3 regions of the Priestia sp. J2 genome follow, and region 1 is predicted to be linked to each of the others. Evidence: riboswitches for the same ligand, from Rfam matches in the RefSeq annotation. Region 1 holds a riboswitch; each other region holds the start of a gene.
What was found. Region 1 has a riboswitch for cyclic di-AMP ahead of kdpF (K(+)-transporting ATPase subunit F). Riboswitches for the same ligand answer to the same signal wherever they lie in the genome.
Positions count from the first base shown of each region.

Region 2: another riboswitch for cyclic di-AMP. It lies ahead of LJY09_RS02305 (glutamate/proton symporter GltT); the one in region 1 lies ahead of kdpF (K(+)-transporting ATPase subunit F).
Region 3: another riboswitch for cyclic di-AMP. It lies ahead of LJY09_RS19255 (potassium channel family protein); the one in region 1 lies ahead of kdpF (K(+)-transporting ATPase subunit F).

Region 1 is NZ_CP086208.1:3,047,248-3,053,177, forward strand. It holds gene kdpC (potassium-transporting ATPase subunit KdpC) at 1-43, opposite strand, end outside; gene kdpB (potassium-transporting ATPase subunit KdpB) at 57-2,132, opposite strand; gene kdpA (potassium-transporting ATPase subunit KdpA) at 2,154-3,815, opposite strand; gene kdpF (K(+)-transporting ATPase subunit F) at 3,840-3,920, opposite strand; cyclic di-AMP (ydaO/yuaA leader) riboswitch at 4,218-4,358, opposite strand; gene LJY09_RS15455 (hypothetical protein) at 4,374-4,511, opposite strand; cyclic di-AMP (ydaO/yuaA leader) riboswitch at 4,584-4,726, opposite strand; gene LJY09_RS15460 (undecaprenyldiphospho-muramoylpentapeptide beta-N-acetylglucosaminyltransferase) at 4,886-5,930, opposite strand, start outside.
Region 2 is NZ_CP086208.1:424,843-430,772, forward strand. It holds gene LJY09_RS02295 (hypothetical protein) at 17-307, opposite strand; gene LJY09_RS02300 (undecaprenyl-diphosphate phosphatase) at 766-1,590, shown strand; cyclic di-AMP (ydaO/yuaA leader) riboswitch at 1,864-2,003, shown strand; gene LJY09_RS02305 (glutamate/proton symporter GltT) at 2,110-3,369, shown strand; gene ytvI (sporulation integral membrane protein YtvI) at 3,583-4,614, shown strand; gene LJY09_RS02315 (DedA family protein) at 4,774-5,379, shown strand; gene LJY09_RS02320 (EcsC family protein) at 5,404-5,930, shown strand, end outside.
Region 3 is NZ_CP086208.1:3,706,612-3,712,541, reverse strand. It holds gene LJY09_RS19270 (peptidyl-prolyl cis-trans isomerase) at 1-330, shown strand, start outside; gene LJY09_RS19265 (Lrp/AsnC family transcriptional regulator) at 619-1,074, opposite strand; gene LJY09_RS19260 (carboxymuconolactone decarboxylase family protein) at 1,195-1,653, shown strand; cyclic di-AMP (ydaO/yuaA leader) riboswitch at 1,769-1,913, shown strand; gene LJY09_RS19255 (potassium channel family protein) at 2,038-2,697, shown strand; gene LJY09_RS19250 (TrkH family potassium uptake protein) at 2,701-4,020, shown strand; gene LJY09_RS19245 (YjcZ family sporulation protein) at 4,348-4,428, shown strand; gene LJY09_RS19240 (YjcZ family sporulation protein) at 4,617-4,703, opposite strand; gene LJY09_RS19235 (tetratricopeptide repeat protein) at 4,877-5,374, shown strand; gene ggt (gamma-glutamyltransferase) at 5,784-5,930, shown strand, end outside.

The DNA of each region.
Region 1 (5,930 bases):
TTAAGCGAACAATAATGCTTCCCGTTCGTTCTGTTTGTATCATCGTTTCTTCTCCTCTACATCACAAATGAAAGTAATAAGTCAATCGCTTTAATCCCAATGAATGGAACTAATACCCCACCTAATCCGTAAATGAACAAATTTTTTCGCAGCAGTGCGTTAGAACTCATCGGCTTATAGGCAATTCCCTTCATGGCTAAGGGAATTAACAGCGGGATAATGACCGCATTAAAAATAAGCGCTGACAATACAGCAGATAGAGGTGAATTCAGCTTCATTACGTTAAGAGCCTCCATTTGCGGAATCGCCAAGGTAAACATCGCTGGAATAATCGCGAAATACTTAGCAATATCGTTTGCGATGCTGAATGTAGTTAAGGCACCCCTTGTCATTAATAGCTGTTTTCCGATTGAAACGACTTCAATGATTTTAGTGGGATCCGAATCCAAGTCCACCATATTTGCTGCTTCTTTAGCAGCTGAGGTTCCGCTGTTCATTGCTAAACCAACGTCAGCTTGAGCAAGTGCAGGGGCATCATTTGTTCCGTCACCTGTCATCGCAACTAGCTTGCCTTGCTGCTGTTCGTATTTAATGACTTGAATCTTGTCTTCTGGCTTGCATTCCGCGATAAATTCATCTACTCCAGCTTCTTTTGCAATAGTTGCTGCGGTTAGCGGATTATCTCCTGTGCACATGACTGTTTTAATGCCCATTTTACGAAGTTCATCAAAGCGTTCTTTCATTCCTGGTTTTACCGTGTCTTTTAAATAAATCAAGCCATAAATTTTATCATCGGCGGCGACGGCAAGCGGCGTGCCACCAGCTCCTGCAATTTCGTTCGCTTTTTGCTGTAAATCAGAGGGAACCTTCCCGCCATTTGACTCTACCCATGCCGTGACGGCGTCCACTGCTCCTTTTCGTACAGATACATTCTGTAAGTCAATGCCGCTCATTCGCGTTTCAGCTTTGAATTCTACAAACGTTCCCTGCGTTTTTCTAAGGTCTTCTACTCCCATGCGAGTTTGGATAAAATCAACCACCGAGCGTCCTTCTGGTGTTTCGTCGTAAAGAGAAGAAACAAACGCCCATTTGTACAGTTCACGTTCGTCTACGCCTTCTACAGTCGTTAACTGATGAGCCATTCGGTTTCCAAACGTAATGGTGCCGGTTTTATCTAAAATAATTGTATTGATGTCACCAGCTGCTTCTACTGCTTTTCCTGACATAGCAATCACGTTAAACTGCGTGACTCGATCCATTCCAGCAATTCCAATGGCCGATAATAATCCTCCAATCGTCGTAGGAATAAGGCAGACGAGCAGTGAAATTAAAATAGCCGTGTCGAGTTGAAAATGTAAATAGTTTGTAAAGACAGGAAGCGTCACAACAACTAGTAAAAAAATAATCGTCAAACTTGTCAAAACCGTGTTTAGCGCAATTTCATTTGGCGTTTTTTGACGCTCTGCTCCTTCAACAAGCGAAATCATTTTATCTAAAAACGATTCACCTTGCTCACACGTAATTTTAATTGTAATTTCATCGCTGACAACTCTTGTACCTCCAGTTACAGAGTTAAAATCCCCGCCTGCTTCTTTCATAACAGGTGCCGATTCACCCGTAATAGCCGATTCATCAACAGACGCCAGTCCTTTAATAATTTCTCCATCTCCAGGAATCATTTCGCCTTGTGAAACGACGACGATATCTCCTTTTTTTAGTTGCGATGCCGAAACTTGTATCATTTGCCCGTTTTGAAGCTGATTAGCTGTAATATCGCCTTTAGATTTCTTTAATGAGTTTGCCTGTGCTTTTCCTCGACCTTCTGCTAATGCTTCTGCAAAATTAGCAAAAACAATGGTAAAAAATAACACGAGAGATACGGCAACATTAAATCCTGTGCTTACTGTACTTTCTCCGAAAAGGTCCGGAACAACGGCTAAAAAAAGCGTAATTATAAACCCGATTTCTACTACGAACATGATAGGGTTTTTTATCATCGTTCTTGGGCTGAGCTTGATAAAAGCCTGCTTTACTGATTGAATAAAAATCGATGAAGCTTGTGTATCCACAGAACCTTGAATATGACTGTTGCGATCCAATTCAATATTATTTGCAAAATTCCGTTTATTCATTATGATCCTCCGCTTTCTTGATTACAGTGTTAAATACTCAGCAACCGGCCCAAGCACAAGCACTGGGAAAAACGTAAGTGCTCCTACAATAACGGTAGTTCCAATTAAAATGCCGCTAAATAAAGACGTATCTGTTTTAAATGTCCCAGGTGTTTCGGGAACAAGCTGTTTGGATGCTAGTGAGCTCGATACCGCCAGCATCGTAATTAGTCCGAAGTAGCGTCCAATATACATAACGATTCCCGTTGAAATGTTCCAAAACGGCGTTGCATCACCGAGTCCTTCAAAGCCGGATCCATTGTTTGCTGCTGACGACGTAAATTCATACAGTGCCTGACTTAACCCGTGAAAGCCTGGATTTGATATACCTTCTATTCCTAAATGAGTGGTAAGTGCTACAGCTGTTCCTCCTAAAATTAGCAGCGGTTGCAAAATAAGCGTCACGGCGATTAGCTTCATTTCTTTTCCTTCAATTTTTTTACCTACGTATTCTGGTGTTCTTCCAACCATTAAACCTGATAAAAATACGGCGATAATGACGTACATCATGACATTCATAAATCCTGCTCCGACACCGCCGAATACGGTATTTAACATCATATTTCCAAGCGTTAACAACCCGGTAAGAGGCGTAAGAGTATCGTGCATGGTGTTGACTGCACCTGTTTCACTTGCTGTCGTCACGATGGCGTAAAGCGTCGACATGCCGACACCAAAACGGACTTCTTTCCCTTCCATATAACCGTTCGCTTCGTTCAAATGAAAAGCATCAAGTCTTGGATTGCCACCCCACTCTGTTACGAACGCTGTGCTTAAAATAACGATAAACAGCATACTCATCGCTACAAACAAAATGCGGCCTTGCTTACGCTTTCCGATCATTTTTCCGTATGTGAAAGGAAGTGCTGTTGGCAATAAAAGCATAAGGACGATTTGTAATACATTGCTCAACGCGTTAGGATTTTCAAATGGATGAGCTGAATTGACACCAAAAAATCCCCCTCCGTTGTTTCCTAGCTCTTTAATTGAAAGAAAAGAAGCAACTGGTCCCCTTGCTATTTGCTGTGTTGCCCCTTCTATTGTATGGGCAGTAACCGTTCCGCTTAACGTTTGAGGGACACCTAAAAACATAAATAAAATGCCTGTTATAAAAGCGATAGGAAGTAAAATACGCGTAATTGACTTTACAAAATCAACAAAAAAGTTTCCCATTTCTTTCCCTGCCAGCCCACGAATAAAAGCGATTGCTACTGCAAGTGCCGTTGCTGGTGCAGCAAACATCATAAATACAATGGCGGCCATCTGCGAGAAATAGGACAATCCTGATTCGCCGCTGTAGTGCTGCAAGTTCGTATTTGTCATAAAACTAATGGCCGTGTTAAAAGCAAGTGCCGGATCCATTCCTTTGATGTGGCTTGGGTTAAACGGCAGTACCCCTTGAAACCGGAAGATAAGGTACACCACAAAAATCATAAACGTATTCGCCAAAACAAGAGCAAATGCATATTGCTTCCACGTCTGATTAAGCCCTTTAATTCCTGCTGCTTTAAACATCACCGTTTCTATCTTTCCTATCAAGCTAGTGTTTTTATCGTTTGAAAACACATTCGCTATATAAATACCTACGGGCTTTGCAATAAGCGCTACAAAAATAAGCAGCAGCGCAACTGATAGTAGAAAAATCCCCACTTTTTATTCCTCCGCTTATTAAAATTGTTCTGGATTTAACAGTACATATACTAAATAAATTAAAACGAGAACTGAAATACCTGACAAAATGAACGACATGTTCACTTCTCCTCTCTGTCGTCTACTACATGAGACGACCAGCGAATAATTCCGTACATAGCAGTCGCTAATAAGGCAAGCGTTCCAAGCATCATCATATCCAAGTTGCTTCCTCCTAACTGTTTCCTGACAAAAATGATAGCTTCTAAGTTTAGTGACGGTTTCTTTTCATAAAGCATCACGTCCAAAAAAGCTAACCGCGAGACGTGATGCTATTTTTTTCCACTAAAAAACCGCAGAAGAGAGTTCTCTTCCGCGGTTTAATGCACGACAAATAAGCCGTGATTGACACGAATTTTTTACTCCCAAAACGCTTACGGAGTTAGCTGTCGGATTCGGGTTATGGAAGTAACCCTACTCAGTTAAGAGATTCACCCCTAGTACATACGTACAAAATATTGGGTCCCCCGCTCATAATTGATTAAGCGTATATTTGTTATTTAATTTTTAGACTTAATGATGACTTTTACTGCTGCGTTTAAAACTTTGATTAGCTAACGTAGACAAATAGCGGTTTGCTAGATCAAAAGATTGCTGGTCGCACATTGCCCGATATTCAATCATTTGAATCATTTGCTTAGATAAATGCATCCTGACGCTCCTTTCACCTATATTTTGAAAGGAGCGTACTATCCGCTGTTATAGAAAACGACCACGATTACACCATCCTCTCTCTTAACGCTTACGAAGTTAGCTGACGGGTTCGGGTCAAGAAAGTAACCCTACTCAATTAAGAGATTCACCCCTGATAATTGGGTCCTCCGCTCTTTCCTTCTCTTTCAGAAAAGACTCAGCGTTTCACAGTGGAACGTTTTATGAGAGTAATCTTACTCCTGTTAAAATTTACTGTCAACAACATTTTTTGAAATTTTAAAAGCTTTATTTTTCTATATTTATTCATTATTTTAAAATAATAATTTCAGAAGAAAAAAAGCGTTCTTATCGAGGAGATAAGAACGCTTTTTTTAGCTCATTTTCTCAATTTCATTTACAAGAATTGAAATAGCATCCGTTTTTGTTGCTTCACGCATTGTACGCTTCATTGTACTTGCCTGCTGCTGAAGCTCACTTACTTCACGTAAAAACAATTCTTTTGTTAACTGTTCTTCTTCTACAACCATACAGTAGCCTTTTTTCTTAAAAGATTGTGCATTTAAAATTTGATCTCCGCGACTCTGTGCTTTTGATAAAGGAATAATCATCATCGGTTTATGAAGAGCTAAAAACTCAAAAATGGCATTGGATCCACCGCGTGTAATCACATAATCAGTTGCCGCTAGAACATCAGGAAGCTGTTCGTTTACGTATTCTAACTGACGGTATCCTGACTCTTTTTCAAGGCTTGTATCAATATTGCCTTTTCCGCAAAGGTGTACAATTTGGAATTTCTTTTGCAGTTCAGGCAAAGACTCTCGAACGATTTCATTAATACGGCGTGCTCCTAAACTTCCGCCCATAATCGTTAAAATGGGGCGCTTATCATAAAAGCGTAGCCAGCTTTCCCCGTTCGCTGCGCTTCCGCTAAATAGCTCTTTTCGAATAGGTGAACCAACAACCTGCACTTTTTCTTTTGGAAAGTAGTTTGCGGCTTCATCAAAAGAAGTAAAAATTTTAGTGGCAAATTTCTGCGCAATTTTATTTGCCAGTCCCGGTGTTAAATCACTTTCATGAATGAACACGGGAATGTTTAAAGATTTAGCAGCCATTACCACAGGAACTGTGACGAAACCGCCTTTTGAAAAAACAAGAGAAGGCTTTAGTTTTTTCAGCACGCGACGTGCATCGCCAACCCCTTTTGCTACTCGAAATACATCTTTTACATTTTCCATATCTACATATCGACGCAGCTTCCCGCTTGAAATCGCATGATATGGAACGTTTAATTTTGTAATTAATTCTTTCTCAATACCATTGTGAGAACCGACATAATGGATATCCCATTTTTCACTGTCTAATTCTTTCATGATGGCAATGTTTGGCGTTACGTGCCCCGCTGTTCCGCCTCCGGTA
Region 2 (5,930 bases), 2.4 Mb from region 1:
AAAAAAAGCTAGACAATTAGCGTTGTCTAGCAGCATCGATTGCAATCACAATAGCTGTAATAATATGCATGATAAATCCCAAAAATGGAATCCAAGCAACCAGTGAGGTAACAAGCCCTAGTATGTTTCCATAAGCAGATAACCCTCGTCTATTAGCTAAAATGAGTGTGATAGCATGAAGAATAAATCCAATAAAAAGAGGAGTATAGCTAAAGCCCATAACAATTCCCGCGCCAATTAAAGGAATTCCCAGCAAGGCTTCATACCCAGCAGTGACCCATTTCATTGTACGTACATTTCCATTCATAGTAAAAAGCCTCCTAAAAAAGATACTACTATATACGAGAAAAGAGAGAAAAAAGTTTCAAATTACTTAGGGGATATGTCGTATAAGTCAGCCCTATTGGATTAAAATGATAGATGACAGTAAAGGGGGATGGAAAAAACATAATGATTTAGTCATTTTTTCACACTAAAGAAAAATAGTCTAGATGATTCATTTTTAGCTAAGGGACCAGAATTTATACTGAACATAGTGACTGCTTTTTAAAATAAATAAAAGCTGATATCGTGTTTTTTGGTTGTAGCATGTAAGCTTTTTATTACAAATTATTAAAGATTCTTATCTTTTTGCAAATACACATTGTATTTCATAGTTTTAACAATTATGATAAAAAAGCAAGTGTCAAAATAGGAAAATAGTTGAGCATGTAAAACGAAGCGATAAGCTTATTAATTTGAAAGAAAGGCAAGGTACATAGCTTTATGTGGGAAATTATTGTAGCAATCATTTTAGGGATTGTAGAAGGTTTAACAGAGTTTGCTCCCGTTTCGTCAACTGGGCATATGATTATTGTGGATGACCTGTGGTTAAATTCAAAAGAATTATTTTCATCTCCAGTAGCTAATACATTTAAGATTGTTATTCAGCTAGGGTCGATCTTAGCAGTAGTTGTTATTTTTAAAGATCGTTTTATTAATTTATTAGGATTGGGAAAAAAACCAGCTGCTGCAATTGGACCGACAAATCGCTTAAATTTAATGCAGGTAATTGTTGGTTTGTTACCCGCAGGAGTGTTAGGACTTTTGTTTGATGATTACATTGATGAACATTTGTTTTCTTTAAATACGGTGCTAATTGGCTTAGTGGTCGGAGCTGTATTAATGATTCTAGCAGATTTGTTTGGACCTAAACGTCCGCGTGTAGAGACGGTGGACCAAATGTCTTATGGACAAGCACTAGGTATAGGACTGTTTCAATGTATTGCTCTTTGGCCAGGTTTTTCTCGTTCAGGCTCAACGATTTCAGGAGGGGTTCTTCTTGGAATGAGCCATAAGGCAGCCGCAGATTTTACATTTATTATGGCAGTGCCAATTATGGCAGGAGCAAGTGGACTTTCATTGGTTAAAAACTGGCAGTATTTCACATCAGATGCACTACCGTTTTTTATTGCTGGTTTTATCAGCGCCTTTATTTTTGCGCTTATATCGATTCGCTTTTTCTTAAAATTAATCAACCGCATTAAATTAGTTCCGTTTGCCATTTATCGAATTATTTTAGCGGCTATTCTATATTTTGTATTTTTATAAAATAAATAAGCGTATTTTATAGCCATTTAAACTTCTGATAAAGACTTAAAAAGCAAGAAAAAGCTATTGCAACATTGCAATAGCTTTTTTGCATAAATATATATTATTGTCTTTTGAAAGCGTTTTATAAACATGGGTATTGACAAAACGTGTCGAAAAATAGTAAATTAATATTTGTGCAGTATAAAGTTAAGTAAAAGTAAGACTTCTGTTTAGTTTTATTGACTGTAAAAAACGTATGACAACGTATAGATCGTTTTAATTTTATAAAAATTGAATAATAAGCTTAATCGTATAGAGCGGGGGAATCATTATCGGCAGTAAAGCTGCCTTGGGGTGAATCCTTACAAAAGGTAGGAAACTCTCAATTCCGAATCCGACAGTTAACCTCGTTTGCTTTATTGAGAGAAAGAGCCCAAAATAGCGTAAGTAAAAGGCTGTTCTTTCTTAAGAATAGTCTTTTTTTGTTTTTTCAGAAAAGTATATACAAATGTCATACATCTTTGGGGAGGTACATCTATGAAAAAAATTCGTTTTGGTTTGGCTACGCAGATTTTTACCGGTTTAATCCTCGGTGTTCTTGTAGGAGTAATTTGGTTTAACGATCCGCGTGTAGTAACATACCTGCAGCCGCTGGGAGACTTGTTCTTAAGATTGATTAAGATGATTGTTATTCCAATTGTTATCTCAAGTTTAGTCGTTGGAGTTGCAGGAGCAGGTAGCGGTAAACAGGTCGGAAAGCTTGGCGTTAAAACCATTCTCTATTTTGAAATTATTACAACTTTCGCAATTGTAATCGGTGTATTGATTGCTAATATTTTTCATCCTGGACAAGGTGTAGACATTCATTCAGCACAGAAGAGTGATATTTCACAATACGTTGAAACATCCGAACAGCAAGAAGGAAAGTCAGTGGCTGAAACGTTCTTACACATTGTTCCGACAAACTTTTTCCAGTCAATTGTTGAAGGGGACATGCTAGCAATTATCTTCTTTACAGTATTGTTCGCACTTGGAGTAGCGGCAATTGGAGAAAGAGGAAAGCCTGTTGTTCAATTCTTTGACGGCGTTTCTCACGCAATGTTTCACGTGGTAAACCTAGTAATGAAAGTGGCTCCGATTGGAGTATTTGCTTTAATTGGTGTAACAGTTTCGAAATTCGGTTTAGAGTCACTTCTTTCATTAGGAAAGCTTGTTATCTTAGTTTACTTAGCGTTAATTTTCTTCCTACTTGTTGTATTAGGAGGAATTGCGAAATGGGCAGGAATTAACATTTTCCACTTATTCCGCTATATGAAAGATGAACTGTTGTTAGCATACAGTACATCTAGTTCTGAGACAGTTCTTCCGCGAATTATGGAAAAACTTGAAAAGATGGGCTGTCCAAAAGCTATCGTATCGTTCGTTGTACCAATTGGTTATACATTTAACCTAGATGGTTCTGTTCTCTATCAAGCGATTGCAGCGTTATTCTTAGCGCAGGTGTATGGTATTGATTTAACAATCGTTCAACAGCTGACGCTCATTCTGGTATTGATGGTTACATCTAAAGGAATGGCTGCGGTGCCAGGAACATCATTTGTTGTATTACTGGCTACTCTTGGAACAATCGGCGTTCCGGCAGAAGGATTAGCCTTCATTGCGGGAGTAGACAGAATCATGGATATGGCACGTACGGTTGTTAACTTAGTAGGAAACACACTAGCAGCAATTGTGATGTCTAAATCTGAAGGCAAATTTGACCCTAAAAAAGGTACAGAGGTCATGAGAGCCGGCTAATTTATAAATTAAAAAGCTACTTATTCTATTCAAAAAATTAGAATAAGTAGCTTTTTTCATAATAATTCCTTTATTATTATGGAAATTGACCCTATAATATGTAACATCAGGTATAAATATATCCAAATTTTATTCTTACATAAAAGCAGTCACTGGTTCCTTTCTTTATCAATAAATATAGAGATAGCTTAGCTAGTTGGGGGATAGTAGAGTATGTGGAAAAAGCGAATATGGGTCATTGCCTCGATAGTAATCGTATGTTTGTTAATCCCTTACAGTTTACCGATTGTGTTTGCTTTATTAACAGCATTAGCGCTTGAGGGTATTGTTCAAAAATTGCATCAATCTTTTAAAATGAAGAGAGTCTACGCAGTGCTTATGACCTTCATTTTATATGTTGTTTCGCTCATACTTATTGGATTTTTTATTGTTCGGACAATCGTTACGCAAGTGGTAGCTCTTTCAAAGATAGCGCCTTCATTTGTAAAAGAAATCTATGAAACCGCGATTTATCCAACTATTATCAAGTGGAAATACTATTCAAACGCTCTTCCTACAGAAGTGATTTCTTCTATCGAGCGCACGCTTGAAAAAACCGTAAATTCATTAGATTCTCTATTAAAAAGTACCGTGGAAATCATCATTAGCTTTGCTGCTACTGTTCCTGGATTTCTACTAGAGTTTCTTATTTATTTAGTAGCGCTTGTATTTATCAGCCTTGAGCTGCCTGCTATTAAAAATAAAATTAAGTCATTTTTAACAGAAGAAACGAAATATAAGCTACAAGTTGTCATCACTCAGCTTATCCAAGCGGGGGTTGGTTTTATTAAGGCACAAATTATTTTAAGTGTCATGACGTTTGTAATGGCTTATGTAGGGCTTTGGCTATTAGATGTTCCGTATACCGCGCTGCTTAGTTTATTAATTGTAATTGTCGATATCTTACCAATCCTTGGGACGGGCTCGGTGCTCGTTCCATGGGGGATTTTTGCTCTTACGCAAGGGCATGACTCATTAGCAATCGGCTTATTTATTCTATTTGGAGTGATTACGGTAGTAAGACGTGTAGTAGAACCAAAAGTGTTTTCTACAAATATGGGTATTTCACCTTTGGCTGCACTAGTTAGTTTGTACATTGGATTTAAACTTTTAGGTTTTGTCGGGTTGTTTTTAGGACCGGCTTTAGTTATTTTATACGATGCTCTTCGTAAAGTAGGTATTATTCAAATTAACTTTAAACTATAAAAGCGCTGGATAAAACTAGCGCTTTTTTTATTGAAACTTTTGTAGTACGTCATACGTAAAGAGGGAAAGGAAAAAACTATGTCGCGTTGGTTTTTATCTATCAATCGGCTAAATTATAGTTTTGCAGTCTTAGATTTAATGACATGAGGAGGAGAATTTTTGTTAGAGTCGGTTTTACTTTCTTTAATTGAAGCGCTAAAACAGCTCTCTTATTTTGGCGTAATTTTAGCATTAACGTTTGAGTTTGTCCCCGCAGAGCTTGTTTTACCTTTAGTAGGGTATTGGGTGTACCAAGGTGATATGAACTTGTATCTGGCTATCCTTGCAGGTACAGTAGGCGGTGTATGTGGACCGTTGACTCTTTACGCACTGGGACGTTACGGTGGACGACCGTTAGTTTTAAAATATGGAAAATATTTTTTGGTGAAAGAAAAAGAAATTGACGCTGCCGATCGCTTTTTTAATAAGTACGGCAGCGGGGTCGCTTTTTTTGGACGGTTTATTCCAGGAGTGCGTACGGCTATCTCTTTTCCATGCGGGATGGCAAAAATGAATGTATGGCTGTTTTCTATTTACACATTTGTTGCGATGCTTCCAGTAACGGCTATTTACGTATATTTAGGATATAAGTTAGGACCTAAGTGGAAAGAGGTGGGTCCGATTGTTTCTCAATACATGCAGCCTATTGGAATCGGAATTGTTGTTTTAATTGCGTTGTTTTTTATCATTAAATATGTGCGGAATAAACAAGTAGGACAGAGCTGATAAATCGAGGAAAAGAGTGAGGATATGTCAGAGCATGAACAATTGAGAATAGAATTACGAAAAATTGAAAAGTGGGAGAAAGACCAAAAAGGACTTTTTTTCTGGGAGCGGCTGGCTCGCTTGCCTTTTTCAGCTTTAGATAAAGTAACGCCAAAGTTCATTCATCAAAAAATAGAAAAATTATTAGATGAAATTGCTAAGTATGTTGATAATGGAGGCCAGTATTTAGCTAATACGTCTGCCACGCTAGAGAAAGCATCAGCCCAATTACAAGAAAATAAGCAGCTGTCAATAGAGGATGTTCAGCATTTATCTCTGCAGGAAATGGATGAGTTGGCGGAGTATTTTATTGAAGTCCGAAAAAAGAATGCGCAGCTGCAAGGAGCTACAACCGGAGTAGGTGGAATTTTCACACTGGCGATTGATATTCCTTTTGTATTGGGACTTACGCTTAAGACACTGCAAGAAGTGGCTGTTTCTTATGGTTACGATCCCACTGAGCAAGAGGAACGCATTTTTATGGTCAAATGCATGCAGTTTTCATCCTCTGA
Region 3 (5,930 bases), 660 kb from region 1:
GCTGAGCTGCAAAAAGGAACATCGCTTCAAGACGTTCAAAAAAAATATGCTGATGTCCAGACCATCAGCAAAATAGAGAATGATGATAATCTAAAGCTTTCGAATCTATCTCCCTCTTTTATAGATGTTTTAAAAAAACAGCACATCGGAGAGTGTAGTAAGCCCATTAAAATGGGTAAAGTCTATTATATTCTTATTTTAAAACAAAAAGATAAAAAAACGGAATCAGAAGTCAAAGAAGAAATGATGAAAGAACTTGTTTTGAATCATATCAACCGGTATATCCAGGATCAACTGCCAAGGTTTCACGTGACTTTCAACCTTAGGTAGTTCCCTTTTATATAGATTGATTGTTTTCAAAAAACAAGCAGGTAAAAGAGCTTTCTATTAATAGAGAGCTCTTTTACATTTTTAAGTAGACAGAAATGTCGGTACCTGATAGAATGAAGTTGTAAAACTTTCATTATTCGGAAAATTTATACCCTCCAGCTTTGGAGGGTTATTTTTTATGCTTTTGGACGAATAAAAGAGGCTAGGACAGAAGTAGTTTAGTGGAAAGAAGATCCGAACGATGAATCGTTCGGATCTTTTCGTTAGTACGGTGAACGTATGTTTCAATCACTTTTCATCTTTTAAATGACTCAATAATGCAGAAGACATCTCCACGTGAGAAAGGGCGATGTGTGAAATCGTTTTGGCATAAGGTGTAATTTCGTTAATAAATTGCTCGAGTACGTGCAGGTGAGGAAGCTGAAGCTTTGTAATGAAGCAAGCCTGTCCGGCGATGCGTTCACAGAATAAAGCATAGGGATACTGAGAAATAAATCTTTTAAAACGCTCGTGCTCTCCGTTTTTCATGGTTACTTCAATAAAACACGAGACGGGCAACTGCAGCTTTTCATAATCAATATCGATTGTATATCCTTTTATAATACCAAAGCTCTCTAGCTGTCTTACTCGCTCTGCCACTGAAGGAGGAGACAGGTTAATTTGTTTTCCTAGCTCTCTTAAGGAAAGACGGCTGTTTTGCTGCAGTGCCTGCAAAATCGATAAATCAATTTCATCAATTTTCAATTGAAAACCTTCTTTCATATTAATGTTTCATTTGATTAGTAATAGCAGATAATATGTTTTATTTGTTATCTGAAATCTCCATTTTTCTTACTATAATAATTAAAAAGGAGTGAGTAAAAAATGGCAAGAGTTTTGTTAACAAACGAAGAGGGAACAAATTTTGAAAAAGCACTGAATTTAATTCCAGATGTAAAAAGGTTGTATGATGAGCTATACGACAAGCTTTGGAACAGTGATATAGTAAAAAGAGAGACTAAGGAAAAAATCAGGCTTTATCTAGCAGGTGTTAACGGCTGTGAGACGTGTATGAGCATGTCATATGTAGGCGATAAGACGCTTAATCAAAAAGTGTTAAGAGAAAAAGAGCTGGAAGAAAAAGATCGACTGCTGTTTCGATTTATAGATGTATACCGAGTGCGTCCAAGGGATTTGACGGATGCTGATATGGATCAATTAAAGAAATTTTACAGTGATACGCAGCTATTAGAGCTTTTGGCTGTTATTAATTTGTTTGATCAATTTCACAAACTGATTGTCAGTTTAGATTTATATGATTTTTGCAGTTTGCAGCGCAAGTGATGTCTTCCCTAAAAATATCTTGACAGACAAAATCCACAGGAGTAAGATAGCTTTCGTGAAGTGAAACGTATCATGAATCGAATCGATTATTCTAAAAAATAGATCATAGACATTTGAATAAAAATCGCTTAATCCATTACGGAGCGGAGGACCCATTATTTACGCACATATTGTGCTCCGGGGTGAATCCTTAAAAAGGTAGGGTTACTCTTAAAACCCGAACCCGACAGCTAACTTCGCAAGCGTTTTGAGGGGGAAGAGTGTGAAAAAACACAGGAGCCTTCCTGTGTTTTTTTGCGCTTTTTTTAAGAAAAACATGTAATTTTTTAGAAAAAGTATAAGCTAAGAGAACACACAGCAGTTGAAGAAAGGAATAAATACATTATGAAAAAACAGTTTGCTGTATTGGGATTAGGTCGTTTTGGAGGCAGTTTGGTTGAAGAGTTTGCTAATTTGGATGTGGATGTGCTCGCTATTGACCGCAATCAGGAGGTAGTAAAGAAATATAGCAACTCAGCTACATATGTCGTGCAAGCGAACGCAATTGATGAAGCTAGCTTAAAAGGGCTAGGCATTCGTAACGTTGATCATGCTCTTATTTCGTTTGGAGACGATATCGAAGCAAGCGTGCTTGCAACGATGCTTTTAAAAGATATGGGCGTTAAGCAAGTATGGGTAAAAGCGGTGAATATGTATCATCAAAAAGTGCTGGAGAAAATAGGAGCGGACAAAGTCATTCATCCTGAGCGCGATATTGCGAAGCGGATTGCTCATCACGTGGTGTCAGAAAAAATTATTGACTATATTGAACTGTCTAAAGACTATAGTATTGTTGAAATTGTCGCTTCTAAGAAACTTCATAATAAAACGCTGTTTGATTTAAATATTCGTGCAAAGTACGGCTGTAATATTATCGGTTTTCAGCGAAAAGACGGGGAAATGGTGATTTCGCCTACGGCGCATGAAACAATTGAACAAGGAGATATGCTTATTGTTATCGGACATAATCGCGATTTAAACCGTTTTGAAGAAGAAGGAGTTTAACTTATGAAAAAAAAAATTGTTAGGCTTACGCCGCCGCAGCTGCTTGTCTCCATTTTTGGCGGAGGAATTATTATTGGTGCTCTTTTATTAATGATGCCTTTTTCTACTACTGAGCCAATCCGGTGGGTAGACGCCCTTTTTACATCTACTTCCGCTATGACAGTGACCGGCTTAGCCGTCGTAGATACAGGTACGCGTTTTACCGTCATCGGTCAAACGATTATTATGCTGTTAATTCAAATAGGCGGTCTTGGCATTATGTCATTTGCCGTGCTGATTTTTATGATGCTAGGTAAAAAAATTGGATTTAAAGAGCGTATGCTCGTTCAGCAGGCATTAAATCAAACGAGCGTCGGCGGAGTTGTCCTGCTAGTTAAAAGGCTGTTTATCTTTTCATTTTTAATTGAGTTTGTTGCACTTATCTTTTTAGCGATACGCTGGGTTCCGGAATTCGGATGGTCTAAGGGGCTATTCTTTAGCTTGTTTCATTCAATTTCAGCTTTTAATAACGCAGGGTTCGGACTATTATCTGACAGCTTAGTTCAGTATGTAGGAGATCCCGTTATTAACATAACGATTTCCTTTTTGTTTATTATTGGTGGGTTAGGATTTACCGTTCTTGCTGATATGTGGGTAAAAAAATCGTATAAAAAACTAACGCTGCATTCAAAAATTATGATTATCAGCACGTTTGCCATTAACGTGATTGCCATGCTTTTTATTTTTTTCTTAGAGTACGGCAATTCACATACACTTGGAAGTTTGTCATTAGGAGACAAAGTGTGGGCGTCTTATTTTCAAGCGGTAACAACACGCACAGCAGGTTTTAATAGTATCGATATAGGAAGTCTACATGATTCCACCATATTTTTAATGGTTATGTTAATGTTCATAGGTGCAGGGAGTGCGTCAACAGGAGGAGGTATTAAACTAACAACGTTTGTGGTGATTGTCTTTTCTGTATGGGCATTTTTACGAAGCAGGGAAGATATTGTGCTGTTAAAGAGACGGCTTCTTCCTCTTCATGTGTTTAAGGCACTAGCCATTACGATGATTTCGATTATGTTTGTGTTTGGGGCCATTTTTCTATTAAATATCTCAGAAAACCTGCCGTTTATAAAAATTATGTTTGAAGTGGTTTCTGCGTTTGGAACAGTGGGGTTATCGATGGGAGCAACTCCTGAGCTTTCATACTTTGGACGCGTGATTATTATCTTTATCATGTTTTTAGGAAAAGTGGGGCCATTAACCCTTGCGTTTTCATTATCTAAGCAAAAGCGTGAAGCCGTTCGCTATCCAAACGAAGATATAATGCTAGGATAGAAAAATCGCCTTCGATGAGGCGATTTTTTTATATTATTTATACGTTCAAGACATATAAGAGGTTACGCACAAAACAGTTGCGATGAATAAAAAGAAGGCAAAAACAAGAACAATGGGCAATTTGGAATGTCGGCGCATTAAAGCCCCTCCTTTTTTATAGTAAAAAAATCTCTTACTATATATAACGAAAGAAACAAAAATATGATTCACTTTTTTTGGCGAAATTTGAAGGTTTTTCTCATTGGAAAAATCCGCACCCCTGTCCTAAACATTTTGCCAAGCTGTTGCATACACTAAAAGCAGATAACAGGAAGTGAGGGATGGTACGTGGGAAAACAAAATTTTGCGTTAATCGTTGTGTTATTTGTTTTACTTGTTATTGTAGGTGCGTCTGGCTTTCGCTTTTAAACGTTAACTTTATTTGCGCATAGTCCCCTTCAAAAAAGGCATACTAGGCGGAAGTAAAAACCAAAAATTTCTTCAATATTGCCGAACAATGAGTTCCTCTACTCATTCATCTAATCGGTATGTAGCCATGCGAAAGCATGGTTTTTTTGAAATAGGAGAGGATGAATGATGTTCATCCTCTCTAGAAATTAGTAGTAGCAAGAACACCCTACGATTACTAATAGGATAAATAAAACAACGATAAATGAAAAACCAAAACCGCCTTTTGCGCCCATATGTGTAACCTCCTTTAATAAAAGTCTCTATATCCTATGTACTAATTGGGTTAAGTGATTGAGAAATTTGCCTATTTTTTAATGGTAACGTTTTTTGTGAAGAATGAAGAACACTTACTTTTTTCATTTGCGCAGAAATCCTTTATGATAAAGAGGAAAAGGAGGGCAAACAGGTGGGAATACATGCACAATACGTCATGAATCAGCTAGAAGAGGGAAAGTGGAAAGAGATCAAGCGCGAAATTCAACAAGAAATGAAGAAAAAACCTCAAGCATCTGATTTGTACTGTTACTTAGCCGTTTGTTTAGCAAAGCAAATCGAAGAATCAATTATCTTTGAAAAAATGGTATTGAACTTAGAAATGGACCGGGCTCTTCATCAGGCATTAACATTAAATCCATCTTCAAGCTTGGCGCACTTCGTTCGAGGAATAAAATATCGGGAAACTCCGCTTATGTTTGGAGGGAATTACGAAAAATCGCTGTTTTATTTGCAGAAGGCGCAAGATCTTGGTTTTGAAGGGATTATGCTGCCGCTCGAACTCGCCAAAACCTATATTCAATTAAAAGAAATGGAAAAAGCGAAAGAACAAATCGCCTATGCTCGGGAAATCAATCCTACGCACGCGGACATTAAAAAAGTCGAAAACATGCTCCAAACAGGACGATGAATCTAAAGTCCTGTTTTATTTTTGATTTTCAGAAAACGTATGCTGATTTTCATAAAGGATTGCTTTTTATATAACAATAAGAATATTTATAAAAAATTTAAGAAGTGCATGTAAGTCGAACGACTTCTTAACTGCTAGATTTTCTACATTATTAGAGCGTTCAGTCTACATAGTTCCAAAAATAGTAAGAAACTATCAGCCTATGGATAAATTGTTAGAAAATATAGATAATTGTAAATGAATAGAGAGAAAAGTTAAACATGCGATTAACTAAAAAAGCAAAGGTATGATTTACTTTGCTTTTTATTTATACGCATATGTAAAAAATATCATAATAAACCAATTTATTCTTCGTGAAATCCATCGTCTCAGGCGATGTGAAATAATGTATTTGAAGGAGGAGACCCAGATGAAGGTTATGAAGATGTTGGCTATTACGTTATTTAGTTTATGTTTAGTTGTCACACCAGCTGCTGCTGAAGTTCCGGGTGTCGACCATTCAATGAAACGGGGTGCTACACAAGGAATTGTAGCGGCATCTCACCCGCTGGCTGCT